One region of the Streptomyces sp. CA-146814 genome, then DNA from elsewhere that is predicted to be linked to it. Evidence: riboswitches for the same ligand, from Rfam matches in the RefSeq annotation. Region 1 holds a riboswitch; the other holds the start of a gene.
The links. A riboswitch is a leader RNA that binds a small molecule or an ion and turns the genes downstream of it on or off. The one in region 1 is predicted to bind cyclic di-AMP.

Region 1 (7,787 bases):
CCGCTCTGGAGTACGTCGACCGGCACATCGGCCGGCTCTTCGCCGCCGCGAGCAGCCGCCGCCGGTGCTTCGCCATCGTCTGCTCCGACCACGGCACGACGTACGGCGACGACGGCTACACCGGCCACCGGCTCGGCCACGAAGCCGTCTGGACCGTGCCGTACGCGCACTTCTTCCTCGAACCGGGGGCCTCCTGATGACCACCAGCACCACCAGCACCGCTACGGCGACCGGCACGCCCGCCGTCAGGCCGTACGAGAGTTACGTCTACGCCTATCCGCACAAGACGGCCTACCGCCCGCTGCCGGAGCGGCCCGCGCTGCGCGAGCTGTGGGCGGCGGAGCCGAAGAACGCCCTCTCGCTCTACCTCCACATACCGTTCTGCGAGGTCCGCTGCGGCTTCTGCAACCTCTTCACCCGGATCGGCGCGCCCGAGGAGCTCACCACCCGCTACCTCGACGCGCTGGACCGACAGGCCGTGGCCGTACGGGACGCGCTCGGCGACGACGAGCCGGTGCGGTTCGCGGCGGCTGCCTTCGGCGGCGGGACGCCGACCTTCCTGACGGCGGACGAGCTGGAGCGGCTCTGCGACATCGCGGAGAAGCGGATGGGCGCCGATCTGCGCGCGGTGCCGCTCTCGGTGGAGACGTCACCGTCCACGGCGACGGCCGACCGGCTCGCGGTGCTGGCCGACCGGGGCACGACCCGGGTCAGCATCGGCGTACAGAGCTTCGTGGACGAGGAGGCGCGGGCCGCCGTCCGCCCGCAGCGCCGGGCCGAGGTGGAGGCGGCGCTCGGCCGCATGAGGGACGCGCGGATACCGGTGCTGAACATCGACCTGATCTACGGCATCGACGGCCAGACCGAGCGCACCTGGCGTACCTCGCTGGACGCCGCGCTGGCCTGGCGGCCGGAGGAGCTGTACCTCTACCCGCTGTACGTCCGCCCGCTGACCGGCCTGCACCGGCTCGGCGCGGCGGCCGGACCGGAGGCGGAGGCCCTGGAGCAGGCCGCCTGGGACGAGCAGCGGCTGCGGCTGTACGCGGTGGGCCGGGACCATCTGCTGGCGCACGGCTACGAGCAGGTGTCGATGCGGATGTTCCGCCGCGCCGACGCACCCCAGGAGGGTCCCGAGGACTACGCCTGCCAGACCGACGGGATGATCGGGCTCGGCTGCGGGGCCCGTTCCTACACGGCGGCCCTGCACTACTCCTTCGACTACGCGGTCGACATGCGGGAGATCCGGTCCATCATCGACCGCTTCACCGCCACCGAGGACTTCTCGTGTGCCGAGGTCGGCAGGTACGTCGACGAGGCCGAGGCCCGCAGACGTCACCTCCTCCAGTCGCTGCTCCAGGCGGCGGGGCTGCCCGTGTCCGACTACCGCGCCCGCTTCGGCACCGACCCCCGCGCGGACTTTCCCGCCGAGCTGGAGCGGTTCGCGGCCCGGGGCTGGCTGGACCCGCACGCGCCGGAGGGTCTGCTGCGGCTCTCGCCGCTGGGCCTCGCGCACTCGGACGCGCTGGGTCCGGCGCTGTTCTCGCCCGGGGTGCGGGCGGCGATGGCCGCGTACGAGCGGAAGTGAGCGGGCCGTGGATCTGACCATCCTCTACCGGGGCCCGCTGGCGTCGTGCGACTACGACTGCCCGTACTGCCCGTTCGCCAAGCGGCGGGACAGCAAGGACCGGTTGACGTCCGACCGGGAGGCGCTGGAGCGGTTCACCGCGTGGGCCACCGCACAGACCGGTGACCGGCTCTCCGTGCTGTTCACGCCGTGGGGCGAGGGTCTGGTGCGCTCCTGGTACCGGCGGGCGCTGGCCGAGCTGTCGCACCTGCCGCACATCGGCCGGGTCGCCATCCAGACGAACCTCAGCGGCCGCACGGCGTGGCTGGCGGACGCGGACCCGGAGCGGATCGCGCTCTGGTGCACGTACCACCCGGGCCAGACACCGTACGAGCGGTTCCTCGGGAAGTGCCGGGAGCTGACCGCGCGAGGCATCCGCTACAGCGCCGGCGTGGTCGGGTTCGAGGCCCACCTGGACGAGGCCCGGCGGCTGCGGGCGGCGCTGCCCGCCGAGGTGTACCTCTGGGTGAACGCGGCCGAGGGGCAGACGTACACCGACGAGGAGGCGGAGCGGTGGACGGAGCTGGACCCGCTCTTCCCGTACAGCCGCCATCCGCACCGCTCGGCCGGGCTGCCCTGCCGGACCGGCGAGTCGGTGATCTCGGTGGACGGCGAGGGCACGGTGCGGCGCTGCCACTTCGTCAAGGCGGAGCTGGGCAACCTCTACGACGGCAGCTACCGCGCGGCGCTCGGCCCACGGGCCTGTCCGCTCGCCGTGTGCGACTGCCACATCGGCTATGTGCACCTGGAAACGCTGCCGCTGTACGACGTGTTCGCGGGCGGCGTGCTGGAGCGGATACCCGCCGGGTTCGGCGCGGGCCCGGCGCCGGGCGGACCGGTGGTCCCGGGCCCGTCCCGGCGTACGCTCCCGCTGCTCGGCCCCTGACCTCTACAGCGGCAGCAGGTCCGGCCGCTTCGCCGCGACGTGGTCGCCGGACGACTCGCCGCGCAGCCGTCGGCCGATCCACGGCACCAGGTACTCCCGCGCCCACTGGACGTTGTCGCGCCGCGCGTCGAAGGGCGTGCGCTGGGCCTGCGGCGGCCACGGCTGGTCCGGGTCGGCCGGCACGTCGTGGCCGAGGACCTGGGCGGCGCGGAGCGCGACGCGGGTGTGGCCCTCGGGCGACAGGTGGAGCCGGTCGGCGTCCCAGGCGCGCCGGTCCTGGACCGAGCGCAGCGACCACAGGTCGAGCACGGGGCACCGGTACCGGTCGGCGATGGCCCTCAGATGCACGTTGTACGTGGCGATCTTGCCGCGCATGTGGCGCAGCACCGGAACGCCCCGGGTGTCGAACCCGGTGGTGACCATGACGGTGCCGACCGCCTGGGTCAGGTCGGCGACGGCCCGCTCGAAGCGCTCGGCCAGGTCGTCGGGGTCGGCGCCGGGCCGGATGATGTCGTTGCCGCCGGCGCAGAAGCTGACCAGGTCGGGGGCCAGTTCCTTGGCGCGGGGGATCTGCTCCGCCACGATCTGGTCGAGGAGGCGTCCGCGTACGGCGAGATTGGCGTAACGGAAATTGCCGTGCCGGGTGTCGTCGTCCGGGTTCGTCGCCGCGTCGGGGACCGGGAGCCGGTCGGCGAGGAGCACCGCGAACCGGTCCGCCCAGCCGACGAAGGCGCCGTCGGGGCCTGGGTCGCCGACGCCCTCGGTGAAACTGTCCCCGATCGCCGCGTACGACCCGATGATGTTCTGCTGCTGGGTTCTCGAATCGTCTGCCACAAGCCCATATCCTGCACCGTTCAATGTGACCTACGCGACCGTAATACGGGGTTGACGGGTGGTGACATAGACCACCCGGTCAGATTTCGGTAAAGCCGGAATAAGTGGAGGGGCGGTGCGCCGCCGCGCACCGCCCCTCGTTCACTTCTTCTCGCCCTCGGGTCAGAGGGAGACGCCGTGCTGCCGCAGGTAGGCGACCGGGTCGACGTCGGAGCCGTAGCCCGGGCCGGTGCGGACCTCGAAGTGGAGGTGCGGGCCGGTGGAGTTTCCGGTGGAGCCGGAGAGGCCGATCTGCTGGCCGCCGGTGACGGTCTGGCCGGCGGAGACGCTCAGCGAGGACTGGTGGGCGTACTGGGAGTACATGCCGTCCTCGTGCTGGATGACGACCTCGTTGCCGTACGAACCGCTCCAGCCGGCCGAGACCACGGTGCCCGGGCCGATGGCCTTGACGGGGGTGCCGGACGCGGCCTGGAAGTCGGAGCCGGTGTGGTAGCCGCTGGACCAGCTGGCGCCGGAAGCGCGGTACTGGGTGGTGACGTTGGCGTTGTCGAGCGGTGCGGTCCAGCCGGAGCCGGTGGCCTGGGAGGAGCCGGTCTGCGTGGAGGCACCGGACTCGGCGGCGGCGTCGGACTCGTCGGCCGAGACGGTGTCGGCCTTCGGGGCCGGCTCGGCCTTCTTCGGGGCGGCCTTCTTCGGCGCGGCGGCCTTGGGGGCCGGAGCGGACTTCTTGGCCTCCGAAGGCGCGGCGGAGCCGGTGGCCTTGGCGCCGAGGGTCAGCTTCATGCCCGGGAAGATCAGGCTCGGGTTCTCGCCGACGGTGGAGCGGTTGTCCTGGTACAGCTTCTGCCAGCCACCCTTGACCTGGTGCTCGGAGGCGATCTTGGCGAGGTAGTCGCCGGAGACGACGGCGTACGTCTTCGCGGTGGTCTTCGCCGTGGCGGGCGCGGCCTGCGGGGCGGCCTGGGCGGCGGCCGAGGCGGCGGCGGGCTTGACGGCGGGGGCCGCCTTCTCCGCGGCGTGGGCGCCGGTGGCGCCGAACAGCGGGAGGGCGAGTACGGCGCCGCCGGTGCCCGCGGCGAGGACGCCGCGGTGGATCGGGCCGGACTTGGGACGGCGGTGCTTACCCTTTGCGGGCATGGGGAAGTTCCTCTCCGGCGCCTGCGAGGTGAGCTGTCGGGTTCGGGCTGGAGATGCCCGGCCGCCGGATGGCGACTTCACCCCGAGCCGGTCCGGATCGCTCCGGGCCGGCGGCTTACCTGGTTCCCCCGCTCCTGCCACACGTGAGTGGGTGGGTGCGAATTCCGGGCGGCGGCAGGATTAGGCGGTCCGTCCGGATTGACGGTGACCGTAAACGAGTCGGGACGACAGGAACAAGCCGTCGGTTCCGCCCCGGAATCATCGATTCAATTTCGCTCCGGATTTCCCGTCACACTCCGTGGATTACGGATCTTGGCTTTCCTTGCGGATCCCGGGAAAACGCCTCGGAGCCACCGCCACCGTCCGTCACGGATATGATCCCGCTCACCTACGGATTCCCATCTCCCCCATTAGCGGGGCATGTTCTGCGAAATGCACCAATACGGACATGCCGTCGGCGGGAGCCCTGACGCACCGTCAGTCAGCCGATGGTTGCCCGGTGAACCGATGTCGTATCGTCACAGGAGCGCCCTCGCCGGAGAGCCGCGCCGACGCCAGAGATTCCAGGAGCCACCGTGACGCAGCAGGTGCCGCAGGTCCCGCCGACCGAGACCGCACTGACCGGAGTCCGCAACTTCCGCGACGTGGGCGGGCTTCCCACCACGGACGGGCGGCGCACCGCCTTCGGCCGGCTCTACCGCAGCGGCCACCTGGCGCACGCCACCGCCGAGGACGCGCTCTTCCTCGCCGGGCTCGGGCTGCACACCGTCTTCGACTTCCGGAACTCCGCCGACCACGCGCTCGACGGGTACGACATCGAGCTGACCGGTGTCCGCAATGTCAGCATTCCGCTCTCCGACCCGGCGGACGGCGCCGAGTTCTGGCGACTGGTGCGTGACGGGAACATCGAGCAGCTGCGGTCGATCCTGGCCAACGGCAAGGGCACCGAGCGCATGATCACCATGTACCGCTCGACCATCGTCGACCGCACCGCCGAGCACAGCCGCGTCCTGCACGCGCTCGCGGAGGACAGCGTGCCGGCCCTGATGCACTGCGCGGCCGGCAAGGACCGGGCGGGTCTGTCGATCGCGGTCTCGCTGCTCGCGGTGGGCGTCGAGCGCGAGGCGATCGAGGCGGACTACCTCAAGTCCAACGACCCGCACCGCCGGTACAAGGTGAAGCGCACGGACATGTCCGAGACCGGAATGTCCCCCGAGGTGATGGAGCTGCTCAATCCGCTCTTCGGCGCGCAGGCCTCCTACCTCGAAGCGGCGTTCGCGGCCATCGACGAGACCTGGGGCACGACGGACCGCTATCTGACGGAGGGCCTGAAGGTCTCCCCCGAGACCCGGGAGCGGCTCCGCGAGCGCCTGCTCGACCAGGGCTGAGCGGCTATTCGGCGCCCGCCACCACGAAGAGCAGGTAGAGGAAGGCCGCGATCACGTGGCCGACCACCAGGTAGGCGAAGAGCCGGATCACCAGGCCGCGCGGCATCCGGCGCTCCTGCGTGTCCTCGGTGGCCTTCGGGCGCCTCGGGGTCAGCGGGTCGTAGTGCTCGGAATCGGACATGACGGTCCTCTCTGCCGGCCTCGCGGCCGGTGGGTACGAAGGCTCCGGTGGTACGGAAGGTCGCGGCGGTGAGCGGGGCGCCGGGGTCAGCGCGTGTGGAGCGCGTTGCCGAGGCAGAGCTCGGCCGCGGGGCTCTGGAGCAGGGAGTGGACGAAGAGCAGCTCCGCCCCGCCCCGGTCCAGGGCCGCGATCCGGTGCGGGGTGAGCGAGTCGAAGTGGGCACTGTCGCCCGGGTCCAGATCGTGCACGGTCTCCCCCAGCGCGACCCGCAGCCGCCCGCCGAGGACGTACAGCCATTCCTCACCGGGGTGCACCCGCACCAGATCGCCCTGGGCGCCGTACGGGACCCGGACCCGCAGCGCCTGCATGGCGCGGCCCGAGCCGCCGGCCCGGCGGTACATCCAGCCGTCCGCCTCGGCACCCTCGAACGCGCCGCCCCGGATGACCGCCTCGCGTTCGGGCGGCTTCTCGCCGAGCAGCTCGGAGACCGTCGTACCGTAGATGCGGGCGAGGCCGAGCAGCATGGGAAGCGAAGGCTGCCGGCGGCCGGTCTCCAGCCGGGAGAGGTGGGCCGGGGAGAGTCCGGCCCGCTGGGCGGCGGTCTCCAGGGTGAGACCGCGGCCGCGGCGCAGGTCGCGCAGGCGGGGGGCGACGCCGGGGAGCTCGTCGGCCGCCCCTTCGTCCGGAGGGTTCATGTGTCCATTGGGCCAGGAACTTTCCTCCGGGGCAAATAACTTACCCCAGAGGCAAAAGCTCAGCGGTTGGCCACCGCCTGCTTGACCAGTGTCCGGCCGAAGTCCCACATCAGACCGCCGCCGCTGTGCGCATCGTCCATGACCTCGGTGAACGCCGCCACGAAGCGGTCCACCTCCGCCTCTCCGATGATCAGCGGTGGGATCAGCTTGATCACTTCCAGGTGGTCGCCGGAGACCTGGGTGAGGATGCGGTGCTTCTGGAGCAGCGGCACCACGACCATCTGGGCGAAGAGCCCCTTGCGGGCCGCCTGGAGCATGGTCCACCGGCTGCGGAGCTTCAGCGAGGACGGGCGCCCGAACTCGATGCCGATCATCAGCCCGCGCCCGCGCACCTCGTGCAGCAGCTCGTAGCGGTCCACCAGCGCGGAGAGGCGCTCCCGCAGCAGATCACCGGTGCGCCGGGCGTTGGCGACGGTCTCCTCGTCCTCCATCACCGTGAGCACCGCGAGCCCCGCCGCCATCGCCTGGGCGTTGGAGCCGAAGCTGGCGGAGTGGACGAGGACCCGGTCCATCGAGGAGTAGACCTTGCGGAAGATCCACTCCTTGCCGAGCGTCGCGCCGACCGGCACATAGCCGCCGGAGAGCGCCTTGGCCACGCAGACGAGGTCGGGCTCGACACCGTCCTCGTGCTGGTACGCGTAGAAGTCGCCGGTCCTGCCGAGCCCTGTCTGCACCTCGTCGGCGATCAGGAGCGCCTTGTGCCGGTGCAGCAGCTCCTGCGCCTCGCGGAGGAAGCCGGGCGGCGCAGCGTGCACGCCCTTGCCCTGGATCGGCTCGACGACCAGGGCCGCCACATCGCCGCGCTTCAGCTCCCGGCGCAGCGCGTCCAGGTCGCCGAGCGCGATCGGGGTGTCGGGCAGCAGCGGGGCGAAGCCTTCCTTGAAGCCGCTCTCGCCGTTGACGGAGAGGGAGCCGGTGGTGAGCCCGTGGAAGGCGTGGGTGCAGTAGAGGACGCGGGGCTTCCCGGTGGCGTACCGGGCGA
Region 2 (7,787 bases), 3.1 Mb from region 1:
TGAAGATCCAGGCCCGGTACGCAGATCACTGATCGCGTACCGGGCCTGAGTCGTTTCCGGAGCCCGGCCCCTTCCGGGATTGACCTTGACGTTACGTAAAGATCTAGCGTCTCCGGCATGGAGTGGTCCATCCAGGAAATCGCCAGAAAGGCCGGCACCACCAGCCGGACGCTCCGGCACTACGGGGACCTCGGTCTCCTCGTGCCGAGCCGGCTCGGGAGCAACGGCTACCGCTACTACGACCAGGACGCCCTCGTCCGGCTGCAGCGCATCCTGCTGCTGCGGGAGCTCGGGCTGTCGCTGCCCGCGATCAAGGACGTGCTCGAAGGGCAGCAGGACACTTGTGTGGCGTTGCGGGCGCATCTGCGGCTGCTCGAACAGGAGCAGGCGCGCATCGGGCGGCAGATCGCCTCGGTGCGGACCACTCTCCACAAGACGGAGGAGGGGACGGAACTCATGGCCGAGGAAGTGTTCGACGGGTTCGACCACACCGCTCATGAGCGGGAGGTGACCGAGCGCTGGGGGCGCGCGGCGTACGAGGAGGGCGACCGGTGGTGGCGTGGGCTCGGCGAGGAGGGGCGTAAGGCCTTCCTCGCCGAGCACGAAGCCATCGCGCGGGACTGGGGACGGGCCCGGGAGGCCGGGGCCGATGCCGGTGGTGAGCAGGCTCAGGAGATCGCCCGGCGGCACTGTGCGTGGCTGTCGTCGTCCACGGCGGCGAGCGACGCGTCGGGCGGCGGGCCGGGCCGGGCGGCGGGACGAGCGGCGGGCCGGGCGGCGGACAAGGAGCCCGGTCGCTCCTACGTCATCGGGCTCGGCGAGATGTATGTCGCCGATCCCCGCTTCGGAAAGAACTACGATCGCTACGGGGACGGCACCGCCGCCTTCGTACGGGATGCACTGACGATCTACGCCGAACGCCGGCTCTCCGACTGACCACGGAGGGCCTCGGCACCAGGCCCGCTTCCCCCTATTCGGCCGATGACGGGTCGCCGCACGGCGCGGCTCCGGGAAGCCTGGGCGGGGCGCGGTACCGTCCGCAGCCGTGGCCGGACCGGGCAGCAGGAGTGCACAGGTGGTGGGGATGGCGGATAAGGGGCGCGGGCTCGTGAAGGCGAGCCTCGGGATCCCCGGGCGGGCCGCGCCCGGCTCGACGGGGCGCGGGAAGCCGGTGGTGGCGCGGAGCGCCGGGACGCGGCGGTTCGTGCGGCTGCTGCCGGTGCTGCTGATCGGCGGCGGGCTCCTCTTCGACTCGCTCGCGCCGCCCAACTTCACCGCCGTACCGCTGTTCGTGGCCGCGCCGCTGATCGCCGCGCCGTTCTTCTCGCTCGCCAGCACCATCCGTACGGGAGTGGCCTCGGTCCTCTCCGTCATCGCGATGCGGATCTCCGACGGCACGTCCACGCAGGTCGTCCCGGTCATCGAGATGATCACGGTCCTCACCGCCGCGGCCCTGGCCCTCGTCATCAACGGGGTCGTGCGCCGCAGCAACGAGCAGCTGGCCTCGGCACGGGTCATCGCGGAGACCGCCATGCGGGCCGTACTGCCGACGCCGGCGGAGCGGATCGGCGGGCTCCAGGTGGCGGCGCGGTACGAGGCGGCGCAGGCGGACGAGTTCGTCGGCGGGGACCTGTTCGCGGTGGCGGACACTCCGTACGGTGTACGCCTGGTCGTCGGCGACGTGCGCGGCAAGGGACTGGACGCCGTGGAGGCGGTGGCGGTGATCATCGGCGCGTTCCGGGAGGCCGCCGAGCAGGAGCGGTCCCTGGAGGGCGTGGCGCAGCGGCTGGAGCGGGCGCTCGCGCGGGAGGGGACGCGGCGGTACGGGCTGGATGCCATGGAGGGGTTCATCACCGCCGTCCTGGCCGAGATCCCGCCCGGCTCGGCCTCCCTGCGCCTCGTCAACCGCGGCCATCCCGAGCCGATCCTGCTGCACGCGGACGGGGCCCTGGAAGTCCTGGCCCCGAGCGTGCCCGCGCTGCCGCTGGGGATGGACCTCGGCGTGTGGCCGGACCGGTCCGACGAGTGGGAGCTGCCCGCCGGTTCGACGCTGCTCGCCTTCACGGACGGCCTCTCCGAGGCGCGCGACGCGAACGGCGTCTTCTACGACCCGGCGGCCCGGCTGCGCGGCCGCATCTTCCCCGGCCCCGAGGAGCTGCTCTCGGCGCTCACCGACGACGTACGGCTGCACACCGGCGGCCGGTCGACGGACGACATGGCGCTGCTCGCGGTCAGCCGGCCGGCGGAGGGCCAGGCGCCGCGGCGGACGACGGTGAAGATCGTCGGCCGGGGTGATGACACGGTGCGTAATCGATGAGCACCGCTCCGCATAACAGTTGACACACCATCAGAAAAAGAGGTGTGGGCGAGGGGTCGTCAAGCCGTCCGATTCGGGCGGCTTGTGGGTGGTAAGTCCCCGTCGAAGCCGTTAATGATCAACAGGAACAGCTTGGAATCGGGCCCGTCTGTCTATTAACGTTCGATAACGCAGCGCGGTCGTCCCAGCCGTCGTCAGAGACGGCGCCGTGCGCGAGCGCCGAATTCCGCAAGGGAACCGGGGAACCACCTACATGGGGTGAATCGGACGCCTGTGTCTCCATCGTGAGGCAGAGGGGCCCGTAGGAGACCTTCCTGCTCCGAACCCGTCAGCTAACCCGGTAGGCGAGAAGGAAGGAAAGGAGCGCGCCCACGTGGCGTCCAATCACCCTGCCCCTGAGGCCCCGTCACCCTTCACTGCCGATGGCCTCGGTGGCCCGGAGCGGACGTGGGAGGAGTGGAACCCCACCGCGGAGTCCATCCGTCCCGTGCGCGGCAAGCACCGCGTGTCCAAGCAGCGGGGTCTCGCCCGTAGCTCCACCGTCCTCGGGGTCGGCGTCATAGCGGCAGTCGGTGCGGGTGGCATGGCCACCGCCCAGAGCAAGCCGCCGGTCTCCATCTCTCTTCCCGATTCCATCGCGGACAACCTCCCCGACGCCAAGTCCCTTCCCGGCGTCGGGGCGTTCATGTCCGACGACGCCGAGGACGCACCGGTCCTCGCCGCCGCTCCGCTCACCTCCGCCGGCATCACGACCGCCGAGGCCGAGCAGGGCACCACCGACGCCGGCGAGGCCCTGCGCGCCCGGATCCTCCAGCAGGCCGAGCAGCAGCAGGCCAACGCCGACGCCGAGGCCAAGGCCGCCGAGGAGAAGGCCGCGGCCGAGAAGGCCGCCGCCGAGGCGAAGAAGCAGCAGGACGAGGCCGAGGCCAAGGTCAAGGCCAAGATCGCCGCCGAGAAGAAGGCGGCCGAGGAGGCCGCGGCGAAGAAGGCCGAGGAGGAGCGCCTCGCCAAGCTCCGCGCCAGCTACACGCTGCCGGCCTCCTCGTACACGATCACCTCGACCTACGGCCAGTCGGGCGCCATGTGGTCCTCCGGCCAGCACACCGGCCTGGACTTCGCCGGAGCGGCCGGTTCGCCGCTCAAGGCCGTGCACAGCGGCACCATCACGGAGGCCGGCTGGTCCGGTTCGTACGGCTACCGCACGGTCCTCCAGCTGGAGGACGGCACGGAGATCTGGTACGCGCACCAGTCCTCGATCGACGTCTCGGTCGGCCAGCAGGTCAGCACCGGCGAGACCATCGGCCGCATGGGCGCGACCGGCAACGTGACCGGTGTCCACCTCCACCTGGAGGTCCACACCGCGGGCGGCTCGGCGATGAACCCGGTCGCATGGCTGAACAGCAAGGGTCTCTCCGTCTGAGGCACTCGCGCCCGTAGGACCCGAAACCCCGGCAGCCCTGACGCTCACCCCCCGACGTCAGGGCTGCCGGTCCGTCCGGCGGCCGGTCCGTCCGGCGGGTCGGCGGGTCCAGGGGTGGAACATGGGGCTCCGGCGTGCGGAATGCGCGGCTCCGGCGCGCGGGATGCGCCGCTCCGGAATGGAATGCGCCGCTCCGGAATGGAATGCGCCGCTCAGGCACGGAATGCGCGGCTCCGCGATGGAATACGAGGCTCCGGCACGTAATGCGCGGCCCCGGCACGGAATACACCGCTCCGCCGCTGCCGTTGAACCCCGACATGACTTCTCTGCGCACGCTCGGCAGCTCCGACCTCCAGGTCTTCCCCCTCGCCCTCGGCGGCAACGTCTTCGGCTGGACCGCCGACGAGGACCGGTCCTTCGCCGTCCTGGACGCGTACGCCGCGGCCGGCGGCAACTTCGTCGACACCGCCGACGCCTACTCCGCCTGGGCCGAGGGCAACCGGGGCGGTGAGTCGGAGACCGTCATCGGCGCCTGGCTCGCCTCCCGCGCCAACCGTTCCGACATCGTCGTGGCCACCAAGGTCGGCGCCCACCCCGATTTCCAGGGGCTCTCCGCCGCCACCATCAAGGGCGCGGCCGAGCAGTCGCTGCGCCGCCTCGGCACCGACCACATCGACCTCTACTACACGCACTTCGACGACGAGACCGTCCCGGTGGAGGAGATCATCACCGCCCTCGACCAGCTGGTGAGGGACGGCAAGGTGCGCCACATCGCCGCCTCCAACATCAGCCCGGAGCGCCTCCAGGAGTCGCTGGACTTCTCCGAGCGCGAGGGCCTGGCCCGGTACGTCGCGCTCCAGCCGCACTACAACCTGGTCTCCCGCGCCACCTATGAGGGCCCGCTCCAGGAGACCGCCGCCCGCGCCGGCCTCGCCGCCGTCCCGTACTACGCGCTGGCCTCGGGCTTCCTCACCGGCAAGTACCGCCCCGGCGCCACCGTGGAGAGCGCCCGCTCCGCGAAGGCGGGCGAGCACCTGGAGTCGGAGCGCGGCCGCACGGTGCTGGCCGCCCTCGACCAGGTGGCCACGGAGCGGGGTGCCGAGATCGCGACGGTGGCCCTCGCCTGGCTCGCCGCCCGTCCGACGGTCGCGGCCCCGATCGCCTCGGCCCGCACGGTCGAACAGCTCCCCGCGCTGCTGGCCGTCGCGGACCTGGAGCTGACGGAGGCGGAGCTGGCGGCCCTGACGGAGGCGTCGGCCTGAACCGCCTTACGGGGGAGGCGGGGTGGAGCCGTACGGGCTCTGTCGGCCGTACGGGTACGGCTGCTGCGGGGGCGGGCTGCCGTACGCGGTTCCGTGCCCCTGCCCGTAGCCGTAGCCGTAGCCCTGCCCGTGCCCGTAACTCTGCCCCTGCGCCTGCGCCTGCCCCTGCCCGTATCCGTGTTCCTGTCGCTGTCCGTACGGCGCCGGCTGTCGGTACGGGTGTGGGCGCGGGCCGGTGCCGGTCATCTGGGCCGCGTGGGTGAGGGCCGGGGCGGCGATGGCGCGGCGTTGCCAGAGGTGGTGCAGCAGCTCCCGCTCCCGGACGGCGAAGTCCGGGCCCACCGCGTCATGGCGGGCGCGGCGGCGCAGGCCGGCCAGGGTCGTCGCGAACGACTCGTACTCCGCCACCGCGCGCGCCGCCGCCCGGCCCCGCGACCGGTCCTGCTTCCCGTGCCAGTGGCGGGCCAGATCGCGCGCCACGCCCCGGGTCCGCATCGAGGAGAGGGCCAGCGGCTCGGCCGGGGTCAGCCAGCCGGCCGTGGCGTACGCGGGCAGTTCGGCGGCGAGCGTCCGCAGCTCACGCCGGCGCCACCAGATCGCCAGCCAGGTCACCAGCGCGAAGACCGGGACCATCACCATCCCGTACATCGCCCAGAAGCCGTACGGGCCGAAGGCCGAAGAGCCGTTCCACAGGGCGTGCAGGCCCATCGCCAGCAGCAGGCCGAGCACGGGCAGGGCGATCCGGCGGACCCGGTGGTGGCGGGCGCTGATGGCCGCGAAGCCGAAGCCGAGACCGGTGAGCACCGTGAACAGCGGATGCGCGAACGGCGACATCACGATCCGTACGAAGAACGTCCCGGCGGTCACCGAGGCGATCCCGGAACTGCCGAGCTGCTGATCCTCGTCGAACGCGTTGCCCAGGTAGAGGATGTTCTCGGTGAAGGCGAAGCCCGTCGCGGTGAAGCCCGCGACCACGATGCCGTCGACCACGCCCCGGAACTCCCGCCTTTGGAAGATGAAGATCAGCAGGATCGAGACGGCCTTGGCGCTCTCCTCCACGACCGGGGCGATCACCGTCGCGCCCAGCGTGTCGGCGCTCGCCGGGTCGGCCGTCGCGGTGGCTATCCACCGCATGGCGAACGAGTTGGCGATGATCGCGACGAGTGCTGCGGCGCACGCGCCCCAGGCGAAGCAGAAGATCAGGTTCCGCCAGGGGCCCGGCTCGACCCGGTCCAGCCAGCGGAAGGCGGCCATCAGGAGCGGTACCGGCAGCAGCGCCAGGCCGAGGCCGACGAGGAACCCCTCCGGGCCCGTCTGCTCGCGGACCAGGGCGAGGATCACCAGCCCGCACAGCGCGAGCGCCACGATCACGGTCCCCAGGCGGAACACCTTGCTGCGCCAGACCAGGGAGACGCGGCGCGGCCGGTACTGCCAACGGCCGCGCTCCGGCACGGCGCCCAACACCTCCTCGGGCCGCTGCTCGTGGAGGACCGGGACCGCCGGCTGCCGCTGCTGGTACTGCACGGAACCGTCGGACACCCCTCGACCCTAACGAGGAGCACTGACACCCGGCGACGGTGCATCCGGCCAGGACGGCTCGCTGTTCGGCCAGGACGGTTCAGTGCTCGGCCAGGGTGGTTCGGTGTTCGACCGGGACGCGCCTCACCCGGCGGCGGTCTGCCCGGGCGGTGTGTCAGATCCGGGCGAACAGCAGGTCGTGCACGACGTGGCCCTTGTCCAGGCCCTGGCCCTCGAACCGGGTGAGCGGCCGGAACGCCGGACGCGGCGCGTATCCGCCGTCCGCCGCCGTGTTGGCGAAGCGGGGGTGCGCGGTCAGCACCTCCAGCATCTGCTCCGCGTACGGCTCCCAGTCGGTCGCGCAGTGCACGATCGCGCCGGGCTTGAGCACCGGGGCCACCAGGTCCAGGAACTCGGGCTGGATCAGGCGCCGCTTGTGGTGGCGGGCCTTGGGCCACGGGTCCGGGAAGTAGACCCGCAGGCCGTCGAGCGACTCGGGGGCCAGCATCTCGCGGAGCAGGATCACCGCGTCGCCGTTGGCCACCCGTACGTTGGTCGAGCCCGCCTTGTCCGCCAGGCCCAGCAGGTTGCCCTGGCCCGGGGTGTGGACGTCGACGGCGAGGATGCCGGTGCCCGGGTCCTCGGCCGCCATCTGCGCGGTGGCCTCGCCCATGCCGAACCCGATCTCCAGGACGACCGGCAGCCCGTCGAACAGCTCGGCCAGATCCAGGACCCGCTTGCCGTCGATGTCCAGGCCCCACTTCGGCCACAGCCGCTCCAGGGCCTCCTGCTGGCCGGTGGTGACCCGGCTGCGGCGCGGCTGGAAGCTGCGGATCCGGCGCTCGTGGTGCGAGCCGGCCGGGTCGGCGGCGGGGCCACCGGGGAAGCGGGGCTCCTGGCGCAGCCGACGCGCCCGCTCGAAGGAGGCGGCCCGCAGCGCGGCGGCCTCCTCAGGGGTGACGTCGGCGGCGGTGGACCCGGTCGCGGACCCGGTCACAGGGGTCGCCGCCGCCGGCTCGGGAGTCGCGGCGGGGGCTGAGCCGGTCACGGTGGCCTCGGCTGCCTCTTCCGGGGCCGGGGCCGGGGCCGGGGCGGGGGTGGGGTTCAAGGGCTGCTCAGACACAATGACCCGATTCTACGGCGGGCGGCCTCCACCCCGTCTCCCGAGCCCGGCGCAGCGCCCGCCGCGCCACCTCGCGCCCGATCGGCAGGCACGCCGTCGCGGCGGGCGACGGGGCGTTCAGCACATGCACGGTGTGCGGGGCCTCGC

Region 2: it holds a riboswitch for cyclic di-AMP, as region 1 does, so the genes downstream of both, ACQP09_RS18460 (M23 family metallopeptidase) here and ACQP09_RS31915 (LysM peptidoglycan-binding domain-containing M23 family metallopeptidase) in region 1, are expected to answer to the same signal.

The regions. Positions count from the first base shown of each region.
Region 1 is NZ_CP192068.1:7,224,706-7,232,492, reverse strand. Features, by position in the region: gene ACQP09_RS31935 (STM4013/SEN3800 family hydrolase) at 1-197, shown strand, start outside; gene ACQP09_RS31930 (STM4012 family radical SAM protein) at 197-1,585, shown strand; gene ACQP09_RS31925 (STM4011 family radical SAM protein) at 1,593-2,510, shown strand; gene ACQP09_RS31920 (SGNH/GDSL hydrolase family protein) at 2,514-3,344, opposite strand; gene ACQP09_RS31915 (LysM peptidoglycan-binding domain-containing M23 family metallopeptidase) at 3,507-4,481, opposite strand; cyclic di-AMP (ydaO/yuaA leader) riboswitch at 4,485-4,645, opposite strand; gene ACQP09_RS31910 (tyrosine-protein phosphatase) at 5,057-5,869, shown strand; gene ACQP09_RS31905 (DUF6126 family protein) at 5,874-6,050, opposite strand; gene ACQP09_RS31900 (helix-turn-helix domain-containing protein) at 6,137-6,745, opposite strand; gene ACQP09_RS31895 (aspartate aminotransferase family protein) at 6,805-7,787, opposite strand, start outside.
Region 2 is NZ_CP192068.1:4,164,720-4,172,506, forward strand. Features, by position in the region: gene ACQP09_RS18450 (MerR family transcriptional regulator) at 118-936, shown strand; gene ACQP09_RS18455 (PP2C family protein-serine/threonine phosphatase) at 1,085-2,317, shown strand; cyclic di-AMP (ydaO/yuaA leader) riboswitch at 2,525-2,679, shown strand; gene ACQP09_RS18460 (M23 family metallopeptidase) at 2,691-3,737, shown strand; gene ACQP09_RS18465 (aldo/keto reductase) at 4,055-4,999, shown strand; gene ACQP09_RS18470 (PrsW family intramembrane metalloprotease) at 5,006-6,538, opposite strand; gene trmB (tRNA (guanosine(46)-N7)-methyltransferase TrmB) at 6,693-7,640, opposite strand; gene lhgO (L-2-hydroxyglutarate oxidase) at 7,633-7,787, opposite strand, start outside.